Regions from separate parts of the Desulfonatronovibrio magnus genome, predicted to be linked through region 1. Evidence: predicted binding sites of a transcription regulator. Region 1 holds the regulator's gene; the other holds the start of a gene.

Region 1 (7,994 bases):
CTACCCAGCACAGCGTCAAGGAGCTCAGAAGTATAGGCATTCAGGCAGATATTATACTCTGTCGTTCTGAAGTTGATCTGGATCAGGATATCAAATCCAAAATAGCTTTATTTTGTAATGTTGACCCTGATGCTGTCTTTACGGCCAAGGATGTAAGGAGTATTTACGAGGTTCCCATGGCTTTGTATGAAGAAGGCCTGGATCAGAAAATTGCCATTATGCTTAAGCTTCCAGCTAAAAATCCCAACCTTCAAAGCTGGGAAAACCTGGTTCATCGGCTCCATCATCCAGGCCCCAAGATTAATATTGCCATAGTGGGTAAATATGTTGATTTGCGGGAATCATATAAAAGCCTGCATGAAGCTCTGGTGCATGCAGGTTTAGAAAGTGAAAGGGAAGTAGAACTGAGATATGTTAACTCAGACAGCCTCATACCTGGTGGTAATGTGCAGCAACAGATGAGCGGTCTCCATGGGATTCTGGTGCCCGGAGGATTTGGTTCCCGGGGAATAGAAGGCAAAATAGCAGCCATCAGCTACGCTCGTTCACAAAATATTCCTTTTTTCGGCATTTGCCTTGGTATGCAGTGTGCTGTGATTGAATTTGCAAGAAATGTCCTGGGGCTCAGAGATGCTGACTCTCAGGAGTTTTCGCCTGACACTGAGCACCCGGTGATTTATTTAATGAAGGAGTGGTTTGACTTTAGAAATAATACTGTGCAGAAAAGATGTCAGGAAAGCAACAAGGGCGGAACCATGAGGCTTGGTGCTTACCCCTGCGTCATTACAGAAGGCACCAAGGCTTATGAAGCCTACCAGACCCGGGAGATAATGGAAAGACATCGCCACAGGTATGAATTCAACAAAAAGTATGCGCAGCAATTTGAAGCTGAGGGTATGATTTTCAGTGGTCTTTCCCCGGATAAGAGCCTGGTGGAAATTGTTGAATTAGAAAATCACCCCTGGTTTCTGGGGTGTCAGTTTCATCCGGAATTCAAATCCAACCCAATGCGTGCTCATCCTCTGTTTAGAGAGTTTGTCAGAGCGGCAGGGCTTGCAGGATAGAATTGTGCAAACAGATCCAAAAAATACCGATTGCTCTGTTTCAACCCACGGCAGGCAGAGCGGGAATCAATTATTTTTTATCCTTGGACCTTGTGTTTTAGAAGGGGCTGATTTTGCCTCAGATATTGCTCATAAAATCTTAGAGGTGGCCCAGGAGCTGAAAATTCAGGTTTTTTTTAAAAGCTCATTTGACAAGGCCAACCGTACTTCTGCAGAAAGTTTTCGTGGTCCGGGCTTAGGACAGGGGTTGGAATGGCTGCAGCGGGTTAAAGAAATGACCGGCCTGCCTGTCCTGACGGACATTCATCATCCAGAGCAGGCTGCATCAATTGCAGAAGTGGCGGATGTTATCCAGATTCCGGCTTTTCTCTGCAGGCAGACTGATCTTTTACTGGCAGCTGCTGATACCGGGAGAATCGTTAATATTAAAAAGGGACAGTTTCTTGCTCCCTGGGATATGCATCAGGCTGTCTCCAAAATCAGACAGCGCAGCAGCAGCGCCAGAATATGGATTACTGAAAGAGGCACTTCTTTTGGCTACAACAACCTTGTGGTTGACTTCCGGTCTTTGCCTGTTATGAAGGAGTTGGGGCATCCGGTAATTTTTGATGCTACGCATTCTGTGCAGCTTCCCGGAGGGAAGGGCACGTCTTCGGGGGGGCAGCGGGAATTTGTGCCTTTGATGGCCAGGGCGGCAGTGGCTGCCGGAGCTGACGGCATTTTCATGGAAGTTCACCCAGACCCTGAAAGGGCATTGTGTGACGGACCAAATTCATGGCCTCTGGACCAGCTCAAACCCCTTGTACAAACTCTTCTGAAAATCAGGAAGGCTGTTAATGAATGATGCTCTCAAACTTGCTTTTTCCCGGATTAGAATGCTGATCCTTGACGTTGACGGAGTCATGACAGATGGTGGGTTGTATTACGACAGCCAGGGCCGTATCATGAAGAGATTTAATGTTCAGGATGGCCTGGGAATAAAGGCAGCCCAGGCAGCAGGGCTTGAAATAGCAGTTATAACCGGACTTTCATCCGCGGCTGTTGAGTCCAGAGTAACTGAGCTGGGCATCACTCACTATTTTCACGGTCATATAAATAAAGTGCCCCTCTTAAAGAGGCTTGCCGAAGATTCCGGGTATGGTCTTGATGAAATGGCCTATCTCGGGGATGACTGGGTGGACGCCGGACCCATGCTCAAGGTAGGCGTGCCCATGGCAGTGGCCAATGCGCAACCGGAGATCAAGAATATTGCCCGCATGGTAACTGAAAAGTCTGGCGGATATGGTGCTGTGCGTGAGGCAATTATGCTGATTCTGGAGGCTCGTGGACTGAGAGAGGAGCAATGGCAGAAGTGGCAGTTTGATGATTAAAAAATTTGCTCCATTATTTTTCAGTGCGGCTGTTTTATCTTTTCTGTTCATTACCTTCTGGCATACAAGCCCTGGACCGGGTTTAACCGACCTGAATGTTGAAATGGAAGTAGATATGAATATCCGTGATTTTACTATGACCAAGGGCAGGGATGGCCGCCAGACATGGAAAGTGATTTCTGACAATGCAGGCTTTGTGCGTGAGGATGATCTTTTTGTCCTTTATAATCCAGTCATTACCTATTACACTGAAGAAGACTCTGCTCCTGTAGTGATCACAGCTTCCCATGGCCAGGCTTTGCAAACAGAAAATATGGTGCATTTATGGCCTGATGTCAGAGCGGATTATGGTGGTTTGATAATTGAGTCCGGCAGAGCGTCATACATGGGAGAGGAGGATTTTATTCTTCTCCGTGAAGGCGTGACTTTTGTGGGCAATGGAATGGCCCTCAACAGCCCGGAAGCCAGATTTTATTTAAATGAGGACAGATTAGAGGCCCTTGGGGGTGTAAAAACCCTGCTTCAAAACAGGACAGTGAATTGATGAAAATCCTGACAATTATTTTTTGTTCGTTATTGTGGGCGTTTGCTCCTGCTCTTGCTGAAAACAGGCTTCAGGATCAGATTACAGATATTACGTCTGACAAGATGACTTATACCGGACACGATAATATTGTAATCTTTTCCGGCAATGTTCATGTTATCAGGGCAGAGCTTGAGCTTTGGTCTGATCAGCTGCATGTACATATAAAGCCGCAGAATGCAGAGCAGGATGAGGCTGATCAGCAGGATAAAATTGAAAAAATAATTGCCAGGGGCAATGTGCGCATCAAGAGCATGAACAGAGAGGGTAAAGGTGAGTTGCTCACATATAATCCTGACACTGGCCAGGCAACCTTAGAAGGAAACCCAGTCCTTATGGAGGACAAGAATCGGGTTGAGGGTGAGATTGTTCTTATCAACATGCTGGAAAATACTTCCGAGGTCCTGGGCGGACCCGATAGAAGAGTCAGAGTAATTTTTTATTCAGAAAGCGAGCAGCAGGAATAAACCAGGGGTGAACAGCTTTAAAGCCATTGACGTTTATAAGCGATACGGTAAAAAGCTTGTGGTCAAGGGTATATCCTTAGATATCAGGCAGGGAGAGGTGGCTGGGCTGCTTGGGCCCAACGGTGCCGGCAAGACCACGACCTTTTACATGCTGGTGGGCATTATAACGCCAACCAAAGGTGGCGTATCTCTCGACAAGCAGGATATTACCGGGTTGTCGCTGCCCAGTAGAGCTGGTCTGGGCATCAGTTATCTGCCCCAGGAAAGTTCAATTTTCAAAAATCTGACAGTTTTTGAAAATCTGATGCTTATCCTGGAATATACACATAAAAGCAAAAAGCACAGACTGCAAAAAGCTGATCAGCTTATGGATGAGCTTGGCATATCCAAGCTGGCTCACCAGAAAGCATCCTTTCTGTCCGGGGGGGAGCGCAGACGTCTGGAGATTGCCAGAGCCCTGATCAAGGATCCGAGATTTATACTGCTTGACGAGCCTTTTGCCGGTATTGATCCTATTGCTGTGGATGATATTCAGAAAATCATTCTCAAGCTCAGGGAAAAAGAAATAGGAGTGCTGATATCAGATCATAACGTGCGGGAAACCCTGCGGATCTGTGATAGAGCCTCCATTGTATATGACGGACAAGTTATACTCGATGGGACGCCTCAGGAGATTATCAATGACACCAGGGCAAGGGCAGTCTACCTTGGTGAATCTTTTTGCTTGTAAGTTTGTCATGTTTTCCCGTATGGTAAGCTGATTCGCTGCTTTCAGGCATTTTTCAAATCCTTTGAAAATGTAACAGTTTAGGATTTTTTTTTTTTGTATCTGTTTAGCGCTTTGGATGTGGCAAGGCTTCCTGCCCGGAGGCATACAGCCCGGTGGGGGGCTGGCTCTTCCAGGACCCACTTGTCCCAAAAATGAGTCATTTTGAGCACAAATTGATGCTCAAGTGGGTCCTGGAGTGCCTGTCCCCTGCTTTCCTTAAAAGCGCTAAACAGATACCCTTTTTATAAGAAAGCAGTGGGCAGGCACCCAGTCCCTGTTTTTTGTTGATATATAAAATCAGACTGTAACTATTCACCATGCTGAGAGGTGAGCCTGCATCCTGATTTGTTTTCTTTTGCTGCAAACTCCCAGCATTAGCCCGTAAGTCAAAACCATTAATTGTTTCAAACAATCCAGAGGTTTTCCCTGTTCATGGTTTTGACTAACGGGCTCAGGGCTGGTCAAACAAACTGCAATGGCCAAAACAAATCAGGATGCAGGCTTTATCTGAAAGTAGAGTAATGTGGTGTGAACAGATACCTAATTATGGATAACAGACTTAACGGAATAATACTATGTCCCTGGAACTGAGACAGAATCTTAAACTGACCCAGCAGCTGGTGATGACTCCCCAACTGCAGCAGGCCATTAAATTGTTGCAGATGTCCAGGCTGGAGCTTCTTGAGGTGGTCCAGCAGGAACTTCTTGAAAATCCGCTTCTTGAAGAGCTGCAGCCTGCCGCTGATGAGGATCGCGAAAGAGAGGCCCGTGACAGAAAAGAAGTAAAAGAAAAGTTGACAGCCGAAGAAAAGGAAATGATCAACAATGCTGACTGGGAAGATTATCTCGGACATTTTTCAAGCACATCAAAACAGGCTGGTTCCAGGGAGTGGGAAGTTCCCGAGGAGATGCAGAGTTTTGAAGCCAGGTATTCTTCCAAGCCATCCTTGGAAGGTCATCTTACCTGGCAGCTTTATCTGCAGAATTTGACTGCAGAAGAAATCAGGATAGGCGAAGAGATTATTGGAAACATCGATTCAAAGGGTTACCTGAAGACCGATACAGCTGAACTGGCCCAGTCGCTGAATCTGACAGAAGACAAGGTTGAATCAGTTTTGAGCAAGGTTCAGAATTTTGACCCTGTGGGCATTGCCTCCAGAACGTTGCGCGAGTGCCTGTTGACTCAACTCAGGGCCCTTAATGAAACAGGACCAATTATAACTGAGCTGGTCACGGAACACCTTGAAGATATTGAAAAAAATCGTTTTGTTCCTCTTCTAAAGAAGTTTAAGATAAGCAAGGACTACCTCAAGGAATGTATAGAAATTTTGCAAAGCCTTGATCCTTACCCGGGGGCAAGCTACGGAAGTGAGGACATTGTCTATGTTAGCCCGGATATCTATGTTTACAAGTATGAAGAGGATTTTGCCATCGTGCTCAATGAAGATGGAATTCCCCCCATTCAACTGAGCACACTTTATCAGGATTCGCTGGAAAAAACCGATAAGAATAAAAAGGATAACGAGTACATTCAGGAAAAAACCCGTTCTGCCATATGGCTGATGAAAAGCCTGCATCAGAGACAACGAACATTGTACAAGGTAATGGAGAGCATCCTCAAGTTTCAAAGAGAGTTTTTTGAACTTGGCGTTGCCAGGCTCAAGCCGCTTATTTTGCGTGAAGTGGCAGAAGATATTAATATGCACGAGTCAACAGTCAGTCGGATTACCACCAATAAATTTGTCTCAACGCCCTTTGGTGTTTTTGAGCTCAAGTTTTTTTTCAACAGCTCTTTAAGCATGGACAGTGGTGGTGTGGTAGGGTCTGAAAGTGTCAAAGCGGCCATAAAAAAGATGGTCGCCGAAGAAGACCCCAAAAAACCTTTAAGTGACGACGTGATTGCCAATGCGTTAAAAGAACAGCTTGAGGTCAATATTGCCAGGAGAACTGTGGCCAAGTACAGGGCTGCATTGAAGATACCTTCGTCCTCCAAAAGAAAAAAATTTTTCTGATCATTTACTGATATATGTGAATTGAGACGGAGTTCACCTTTTTCTAATGCGGGCTTTGCCCGCAACACAAAAAAAGATTTTTGTAACAGTTTAGCCATTTGCATGTGGCACGTGGACTGGCTCTCCCAGCCCTTGTTTTATTAAGTCTGTGTTTTACATCAACAAAAAACAAGGGTTGGGGTGCCTGTCCCCTGCTTTCCTTAGAAAAGGGCTAAACTATTACAGATTTTTTAACCGCCCGTTCGCCCCTGTTGAATGGCTGAGCCTACACTTTGTGTATTCAACTGGGTAAAAAGACTCACTCAAGACGCCCAGTTAAACCCTGCTGCGCAGGAACGCTTTCAGCGATGTTTAACCGGGCAGGCAAAGGGCGCAAAGGAAAAAAAGATGTTTTTTCATTTGCCGGGGAACCCAGTTAAACCCGTCTGCGACGGAGACTACGTCTGCTTAACAAGGCAGGCGGCAAATTAATAGGCAGCCTTTTTGAGAACCGATGCCTGGTTTTTAAAAAAATGTCTTCTTTATTGTCTTTAACTGGACTTTTCAGGCTGAAGGCGGAATATTCAGGAATCTGGACATTCCTGCTCAAGTGGGGCCCGGAGTGCCTGCCCCCTGCCTCCATACAAAAGGCTGAACGATTACCAAATCATAATAACTGATACAACCAATACACAACTTGATATCTCAAAGGAGGATCAGCATGCAGATCAAATTCAACTTCAAAAACTTTGAGCCTTCTGAACATCTCAAAAAGTATGCTCAGGAGAGATATGAAAAGCTTTCAAAATATCTTAATGAAAACGATGCTGCAGAACTTCAGGTTAATCTGGAGGTGGAAAAATTTCGTCACATAGCTGAGGTCATTCTAACTGGCAAGGACATGCATATATCAGCTACAGAAGAAACTGAGGACATGTATTCAACGGTGGATTTAAGTCTGGACAAGGTGGAAGCCCAGCTTAGAAAACAGCGGGAAAAAGTAAAGGACAAAAAGAAAAAAGCCAGGGAAAAACAGGTCAGGATGGACATCATCAATTTCGGGCCTGTTGACAGTGGTAAACGCGAGCCAAGAATTGTGGCCACTGACCATTATGAACCCAAGCCTATGGATCTCGAAGAGGCTGCCATGCAGTTGGAAAGCTTAAATTATGATTTTCTTGTATTTCTCAATGCTGAAACTGAACGTATCAATGTCGTCTATAGAAGAAAGAATGGAGACTTCGGGTTTATTGATCCGGGCATGTAACTTATGAACCTTACTGAGTATTTAGATAAAGACCAGATTATTGCCGACCTGGCTTCAGCAACCAAAACCGAAGTTCTGGCTGAGCTTATCAGCCCCTTAACGGCAGCTTACCCCTTTCTGGATAAGCAGAAGATTTTTGAGGTTTTGCTGTTTCGAGAAAATCTTGGTACCACCGGTATTGGAGATGCAGTAGCCATACCCCATGGAAAGCTTGACAACCTGGACAAAGTGCTTCTTGTGGTGGGCAGAAGTTTGCAAGGGGTTGATTTTGCTTCCCTTGATCACAAGCTGGTCAATATTTTTTTTCTGGTACTTGCTCCGGAGAAAAGTGCAGGCAAGCACCTGAAGATACTTGCCTATATTTCCAGGCTTCTTCAGGATCAGTCTTTTAAGGAGTCATTTATGAGTGCCTCAGACAGGGATGATTTATGGAATCTGATAACCAGACGTTGAGATCTCAGACAGCAGAATCAGCGGGTAGTG
Region 2 (7,994 bases), on a different contig from region 1:
GACCATAAGCCCCCAAGACATGCTGCCGGCACTGGTAATGACCTCAGGCAATTTTAGTTCTGAACCCATCAGCCTGGGCAACCGGGAAGCTCTGAAGCGTTTAAGTTCCATTACAGACTTATTTCTCTTTCACAACAGAGACATATTGGTGCGCTGTGACGATTCTGTAGTCTTTGCTGAAGAACATTGCCCTGTGTTCCTGCGCCGGGCCAGGGGCTATACACCGACTCCGGTTTTTCTGGCCCGCAAAGGGCCTTGTGTGCTTGGAACAGGACCTGAACTTAAAAACACCATCTGTCTGACCAAAGATGATCAGGCTTATGTTTCCCAGCATATAGGTGACTTGAAAAACCTGGAAACTTATGAATTTTTCCAGGAAATTATTAATCATTTCTCTGACGTGCTCAGGGTCAGACCCAAGGCAGTTATCCGGGATTTTCATCCTGACTACATGAGTTCAGGATATGCAGAAAAAACAGGCCTGCCAGTATATCAATTACAGCATCATTTTGCCCATATCTTTTCTGTCATGGCTGAAAACAAGTTTCAGGGACCCTGTCTTGGCGTTGCCATTGACGGTACAGGCCTGGGCCTGGATAAAACTCTGTGGGGCGGTGAACTTCTCCTGGTAGATAATACTGATTTGAACATGAAGCGGCTGGGATCTTTCAGTCCCATTCCCTTGCCAGGAGGAGAAAAGGCCATTGAAGAACCCTGGAGAATTGCTGTTTCTTTTCTGCGAAAACTTGATGTCAACAGGGATAAATATCCTCAAGGCTTAAAGATGATGGGTCAGAAACTGGAAATTGTCCACCAGATGCTGGATAAAAACATTAATTCTCCTTTTTCCAGTGGATGCGGAAGGCTTTTTGATGCTGTATCTGCCTTGCTTGGTCTCACGCAAAAAATTGATTATGAAGGTCAGGCAGCCATTTTATTAGAAAAGATCCAGGATAGATCCATTACAGAATTCTATGATGTTCAGTCGCTTGAAAGTGACATTTTTTTGACTCTGGATACCATTTCCCTTTTTGAACAAATTAATACAGACTTAATGAGACAAATTCTTCCTGAAATCATCAGCAGAAAATTTCACCTGGGATTATCGCATGGGATTTGCAAATGGGTAATGCAGGCTTCAGAAAAAACAGGCATTAAAACAGTAGGCCTGAGCGGCGGGGTTATGCAGAACATGACCATTTTCCAAACGCTTGCTAAGCTCTTGGCTGATAATGGCTTAAATGTTCTGGTGCATAAACAGCTGCCTCCCAATGATGCCTGCGTATCCCTGGGGCAGGCCGTTTATGGACAAAGACTTCTGGAATCAGCTTAGCCCGCTTCAATGCTGACAACAATGTAGCTGTTCAGCAAGTTCGTATAAAAAGACATGGCCCCCGGATCAAAGCCTGTCCCGGACACTGATCCGGGATCCGGGGTGACGACTAAAGCAAGCGGTTGCCCTATTTTGTCATTCCGGCGAAAGCCGGAATCCAGGGTTTTTAATGGTCTTATTGCAAATGTGGTGAACAGTTACACAACAATTAACTGATAGCTTTTAACTCTCAATATCCAATGAATACAGCCCGAAATCAAAGACACGCCCTGCTAATTAACCTGACCAGATTTGGTGACCTGATTCAAAGCCAGCCGGTCCTGTCCAAACTGAAAGACCAGGGTTTAGTCACCCATCTGGTCTGCTTAGAAAATTTTGCCCGGGCAGCTGAACTTCTTCATGATGCTGACTTTATCCATGCCATGCCAGGTGCCAGATTTCTGGCTCTGTTAGACAGTACCTGGCCCATGGCCATTGTTGAACTGCAAAACTGGATCAATTCCACTGCCTCTGTTGAACATTTTGACCAGACAATAAACCTTACCCCATCCCTGAGCTCCAGACTGCTTACCAGTCAATTTCAATCAGAACATAAACTGGGCTTTTTTCTGGATGAACTGGGCTTTGGATGCTACTCTAACAATTGGGCGGCATTCCTGCAGGCCTCATCAGCGCACAGGGGAAGCAGTCCCTTTAATATTGTTGACATGTTTGTCAGGTCTGCCCACCTTCCAACCCAAAAAACAAAACTGAAAATCAAAGCCCCGGATAAAGAGCTCATCAGCCAGATGAGGAATGAACTTTCCACAAAAACCCAGAGAAATAACTTTGCCGGGTATGTGGCTTTCCAGCTTGGTGCCAGTGATGACAAAAGACGTTGGCCTGTTGAGTACTTTGCCCTGCTTGGAGAAATGCTTTGTAAAGAATTAAACCTTTGCCCAGTTCTTCTGGGAACGAAATCCGAGCAGCACCTTGCTCAAAAATATGAAAATCTTTCCCAGGCACCCCATATCAGTCTCACAGGACAGACCTCTTTGCAGGAATTGTCCGCCACTCTTTCCCTGTGCAAACTTTTAGTGACCAATGATACCGGCACAATGCACCTGGCCGCCGGCCTCGGAGTAAGAAGCGCAGCTTTTTTTCTGGCCACAGCCCAGCCCTGGGATACAGGCCCTTATCTTGACAACTGTCTTTGCCTTGAACCGGACATGAACTGTCATCCATGCTCATTTTCTCATACATGTGATACTGGGTTTTCATGTCGAAAGGCCATATCTCCTGAAACTGTTTTCAAAGCCATTACCCATTACATATCTACAGGCGAGTGGAGAAAAATGGAGGGTCAAGGAGCAAAAGTCAGGGCTACCTGCCTTGAAAATGATCTGTATACCTTACGCCCGTTAAACCCTGGGGCGCAGAACAACTATTCCCTGTGGATGTCCACCCAGAAACACTTTTACAACCTCTTTCTGAATGATGAAGCTCTGACGGTTCCCAAAGATACTACCCGACCGGAAAAAGATTACTGTCAGAATATTGTTGAGCATATCAATAGCATCCTGCCTCTGCTCAACCTGGCAGCCCAGCAGGCCAATGTTCTGAAAAAAGTTGCCGCACCTGCTGTCAAAAAAAAGTTTCTTTCCACCTGGCAGAGACTGAGCCATATCCTTTCCCAAAGCTCTTACTTTCCAGTATTGGGACTATTATGGACCCATCAGTCCCAGGCTGCCTCATCCAATCTTGAAGAGATCATTGCTCTTTGCCAGAGGTATGAAAAACTTTTGCAAAAGCTGAACAATTTTCTCAGAATGTAGTTATGCCTCTTGTTTTGCTCCCTCTGCCCGCTGACCTGGCACATTAATTGAATAGAGTATATCAAATCTTATTTTGCAGAAAAAAATTCCCATATTTAAGTTCAAAGATCACAGGAGGTCATAATGATCGTAATCGACGGAAAAACTACAGAGCTGAATGTTAAAAATTACAACAACCTTGAGGATCTTCTTGTAAACGTAATGGGAAACGACATGTTCAATCAGCGTGTTGTTACCGATGTTCTTGTTGACGAAGAAGCATTTTCAGAAATCTATCCCCACCAGGCAGAAGATATTGAGACAGATGAATTCAGCAAAGTGGAAATCAAGACCATGGATACTACAAACATGGCCATTAACATCACTCGTGAGCTTTACAAGGTTGTTACCTTGATGTCCAAGGGAGGCAGCCAGGTAGCTGAATATTTCCGTCAGGCTGATGATGCTGAAGCCCTTGATATGTATCAGGATCTGCTTGAAGTAACCAGAGACTTCATAGGCATGGTAGGCGCTTTGAAGGAAGGCTTTCAACTTAAAGACAGCTCCAGAATGGATAAAGCAGTAGAAAGGTTATCAGAACTTTTCAGCGAAATGATTGAGGTTCAGGAAAATGAAGACTGGGTTCTTTTGTCTGATCTTCTGGAGTATGAGTATCTGCCTCTTGTGGAAAGCTGGAAAAAAATAATTGCAGACTTTCGTGAAGAACTAAAAGAGTTATCCTGACAGATCTGAACCTTTTTCACAATCATTGGGGCTCCCTTTTGATTTTGCGGTTCTGAATGTGCCTGTCCCTATAACTGAGGCAATCGTAGCCATTAAGTTTAATTGTAGGGCTTACTCCAATGCGCTCTCAATTTTCAAATCAAGGCTGACAAGGCACGAAATAATTTTTTCGCTACTTCATAAATAAGGATGATGTAACCATGAACAACGCGTTTTCTCAATTAGATGAAGCTTATGACATCAGTCTCATGGAGCTGAACTCTCTTGAGGACCAGGATGTTGAAAAGGCTCAGGAACTTGCCAGACAAAGAGAACAAATATTTAATAATGTTTTTTCATCTAATCATAATCTGGATAAAGATATGTTTCTCGAAAAATTACTTAAATTGCAGAAAATGCAAGCCAGAATAACTGATTCGGCAAAAAAGCTGCACACAGTGCTGCGCGACGAATTGCAGAAAGTCAGATGCGAAAACAAGCGATTTAGCGGATATAAAAAAGCATCTACCGTGACACCCCTGTTCAATCCTTATCTCAATAAAAGAGGATAATAACTGCCTCCTCCTTGCTTGACCTCCGGACCGGAAGCGCCTGCAGGCTGACGCTTGCAGGCGCCGAGGTTTCTGTGCTTTTCTTGATCATAATCTGCCATATTAAATGCAAGCTATCCCTCCAGCATACTGAATAGTTCCACCTTTTTTTCAATTTCCCTATACACAAGTCTTGATTTTTATCCAGTTTTGTTTTATGCTCTAATCTTTATGATGAGTGGATTATTTTATTTTTGTTGCCAAAAAACAGTCTTTTCAGGAGGTCAAAAATGTTTGGTAAAACTTGGTTAAAGGTGGCTGTTATCAGTTGCCTGATGCTGCTTCTAAGTTCTCCAGCCCTTGCAGAAACTATTAGAATTGCTGTAGCTTCTCCTTTCACAGGAGCCCTAGCCGGCTATGGAGATAATGTTAAAGCAGGTGTTACTCTCAAGGTTGAAGAAATCAACGCCGCTGGGGGCATAAACGGCAAGCAGATTCGAGTGGACTGGATGGATGAACAGTGTGAACCACGTGAAGCAGCAACTGTTTCTTCACGCATTGCCCAGAACAGAAACATAGTGGGTGTTGTTGGACACCTCTGCTCTTCTGCTCACCTCGCAGCACTGCCAACATACCTCAGACACGGTGTACCGGTAATTTCACCTACAGCTACCAGTGTAGCCATATCTGATCAAAGCAAAGACCGCCAGGGCAATACCTGGGCTTTCAGAGTTGTTTATCGGGACGACTATCAGGGTGAGTTTCTTGCTCAATATGTTAATGAGGTTTTGGAGCTTGATAATGTAGCTGTTTTTTTTGAAAATAATGATTATGGCATTGGTTTGAAAAATGCTTTTGTTAACAAGGCCCAGTCAATCGGGCTCAACATTGTTGGAGAGGAAGCTTACGTATCAGGAGCTTCCGATTTCAACCCGCAGCTCACAAGGCTCAGAGGTAGAAATCCTGACGGACTTTTCATTTCCGGTTATTATCCTGAAGGAGCACTCATTGCAAATCAGGCAAGAGATTTGGGTATGAATGTTGCCAAGTTCGGCGCAGACGGTTTTGATAATGCCGATTACATCAGCCTTGCTGGTGCCGCTGCTGAGAATACTTATCTCACAGTTCCATTTTTGGCAGATGTCGCAGAAGGCGAGGCCAAAGAGTTTCTGGAAAACTTCAGGGAGCGTTTTGACCGTGAAGTAGACTGGATGAGCGCCAATTCATATGATGCAGCAGGCATTCTTTTGCAGGCCATTGCTGAAGTGGGTGCGGACAGAGCAAAGATCAGGGAATACCTCACTACCATCAATTCCCCTGAAAATGCCTACCATGGCATTGCAGGCATGACCTATTTCAACGAATATGGTGATACTCTGAAGCCTGCCTTTGTTAAGAAAGTTCAGGACGGGCAGTTTGTTGCTGCTCCAGTTCAGATGGATTAGTCCTTCATGCGTTGATTTATCTCATAACCTTACAATAAGGCAGACCGGGCATCAGTCCGGCCTGCCTTAATTTATTTTTTCCCTTTCAGTTCAAAGTTATCGGTTCAGCGATCTCGGATAAAATCATAACTTTTAAACTTTGCACGCCAAAACAGGCTCTGATCGCCGCTAACCTGAGATAATGGATTTTGCATCTATCTCTCGTACCTGATCAAGGCCGGAGCATAATTGCCTGTTGCCCTGCTTAGAAATCAAACAGTTATGACCAGCCAGGCACTGCTGTTCTGATATATCCAAAGGAAAAGACCTTGTTTGAACAACAGCTTATAAATGGACTCACCCTGGGTATGATATATGCCCTCATTGCTGTAGGTTATACTATGGTTTATGGTGTGATCCAGCTCATCAATTTCGCACACGGCGAAATATTCATGCTTTCAGCCTTCCTTGCTGTCACATTCATCACAGTATTCGGACTACCCTTATACGTTGTCATTCTCATGACCATGGGATGCTGCGCTCTTATTGGAGTGATGCTGGATATTTTTGCTTACCGCCCCTTAAGGCAGTCTCCAAGACTTGCAGCCTTGATAACAGCCATAGGCATGTCCATATTTCTTCAGAACCTGGCCATGATTATATGGGGCAGCAGGCCCAAACCATTTGTCCAGGAAGCTTTACCATCATTTTTGAGAACTACCGCCGTCACCATTGGGGAAGCCAATGTAAGCTGGCTTCAGATGTCAATATTTATTACAGCTTCCACCCTGATGATTATTTTGTTTCTTATCATCAATAAAACCAGGGTAGGCACTGCCATGCGTGCCCTGTCCCAGAACCGTACCAGCGCAGCCCTCATGGGCATAAATGTCAACAGAGTCATATCCTTCACCTTTGCTCTTGGTTCAAGCATGGGAGCAGTAGCTGGCATTATGGTGGCCATTTACTACAACACCTTGTATCCTACCATGGGTTATGTGGCAGGAGTAAAGGCCTTTGCCGCAGCGGTTCTCGGCGGAATAGGCTCAGTACCCGGAGCAATGATCGGGGGTATTGTTCTTGGCATTGCTGAAGCCCTGGGCGCAGGTTATATATCATCACTATACCGTGATGGGATTGCCTACGGGGTTATGATAGCAGTAATTATTTTCCGCCCTTCTGGAATTCTTGGAAAATCTACCGTGGAAAAAGTTTGATCCCATGAATATCAGCCTTAAAGATGCCATTAAGTACCTGTTCCTGGCAGCGGTTTTAATATATCCGTTATTTGCTTTTGCCAATGAGTATGTTCTGCACGTCATGGTCCTGATCATGGTTTATATGATCCTGGCCATGGGGTTAAATATTATTCCCGGATTTTGCGGACTGCTGGACCTGGGGTATGTAGGCTTTTATGGAATTGGAGCCTATACTGCCGGCCTTTTGACTATTCATTTTGGCCTGTCCTTCTGGGTTATTGTACCCCTGGCAGCCTTAAACGGAGCAATTTGGGGAGTTTTACTCGGTGCCCCTACTCTGCGTCTTACAGGGGATTACTTTGCCATTGTCACCTTTGGCTTCTCTGAACTGGTTGTCCTGTTTCTGACCAATGAAATATGGCTTACCCGGGGGCCACTTGGCCTGCCGGGAATTGATCCGGTCATCATTAATTTTTCATGGCTTTCAACCATGATTAATCCTGAATGGGACTGGTACTGGGAATTCCTGGGCTTAAGGCCGTATTTTTATCTTGCGGTTTTTCTGGTTGCTCTGGTCTATATCATAATGGGGCGTATGGAAGATTCCCGCTTGGGCAGGGCCTGGTTCGCCATCCGAGAAGATCCCATAGCGGCATCAAGCTGCGGCGTTAACCTGCTGACCTACAAGGTAATCGGTTTTGCCATTTCAGCTGCCATTGGTGCTGTTGCAGGTGCATTTCTGGCCAGATGGACCATGTTTCTTTCACCTGATATGTTCAAATTCTGGGAATCATTTCTGGTATTGTGCATGGTGGTTCTGGGAGGTCTTGGAAATTTCAAGGGAAGCCTGGTAGGAGCAGCTGTCCTCATTGCCCTTGGTGAAATTCTAAGAATGGTTTTGCCCGGACTTGGTTTGCCTGCCGAAACAAGGTTTCTTGCTTATGGACTGATTATGGTGCTCATGATGCGCT

What was found. The regulator sigma-54, encoded in region 1, starts transcription at its own class of promoters, with help from an activator protein. The targets are predictions, from matches to a motif close to CTGGCACGGNNNNTGCTT.
Region 2: a site for sigma-54 is predicted at 3,183-3,200, ahead of LZ23_RS03810 (DUF8043 domain-containing protein). Genes of this name have one in related genera too.

What each region holds. Positions count from the first base shown of each region.
Region 1 covers NZ_JYNP01000005.1:157,805-165,798, forward strand. The annotation lists gene pyrG (CTP synthase) at 1-1,064, shown strand, start outside; gene kdsA (3-deoxy-8-phosphooctulonate synthase) at 1,069-1,908, shown strand; gene LZ23_RS00785 (KdsC family phosphatase) at 1,901-2,434, shown strand; gene lptC (LPS export ABC transporter periplasmic protein LptC) at 2,427-2,978, shown strand; gene LZ23_RS00795 (LptA/OstA family protein) at 2,978-3,484, shown strand; gene lptB (LPS export ABC transporter ATP-binding protein) at 3,492-4,214, shown strand; gene rpoN (RNA polymerase factor sigma-54) at 4,829-6,265, shown strand; gene hpf (ribosome hibernation-promoting factor, HPF/YfiA family) at 6,966-7,511, shown strand; gene LZ23_RS00825 (PTS sugar transporter subunit IIA) at 7,515-7,964, shown strand; gene rapZ (RNase adapter RapZ) at 7,940-7,994, shown strand, end outside.
Region 2 covers NZ_JYNP01000029.1:50,912-58,905, forward strand. The annotation lists gene hypF (carbamoyltransferase HypF) at 1-1,333, shown strand, start outside; gene LZ23_RS03805 (glycosyltransferase family 9 protein) at 1,573-3,147, shown strand; gene LZ23_RS03810 (DUF8043 domain-containing protein) at 3,271-3,870, shown strand; gene LZ23_RS03815 (hypothetical protein) at 4,071-4,421, shown strand; gene LZ23_RS03820 (ABC transporter substrate-binding protein) at 4,691-5,845, shown strand; gene LZ23_RS03825 (branched-chain amino acid ABC transporter permease) at 6,154-7,041, shown strand; gene LZ23_RS03830 (branched-chain amino acid ABC transporter permease) at 7,013-7,994, shown strand, end outside.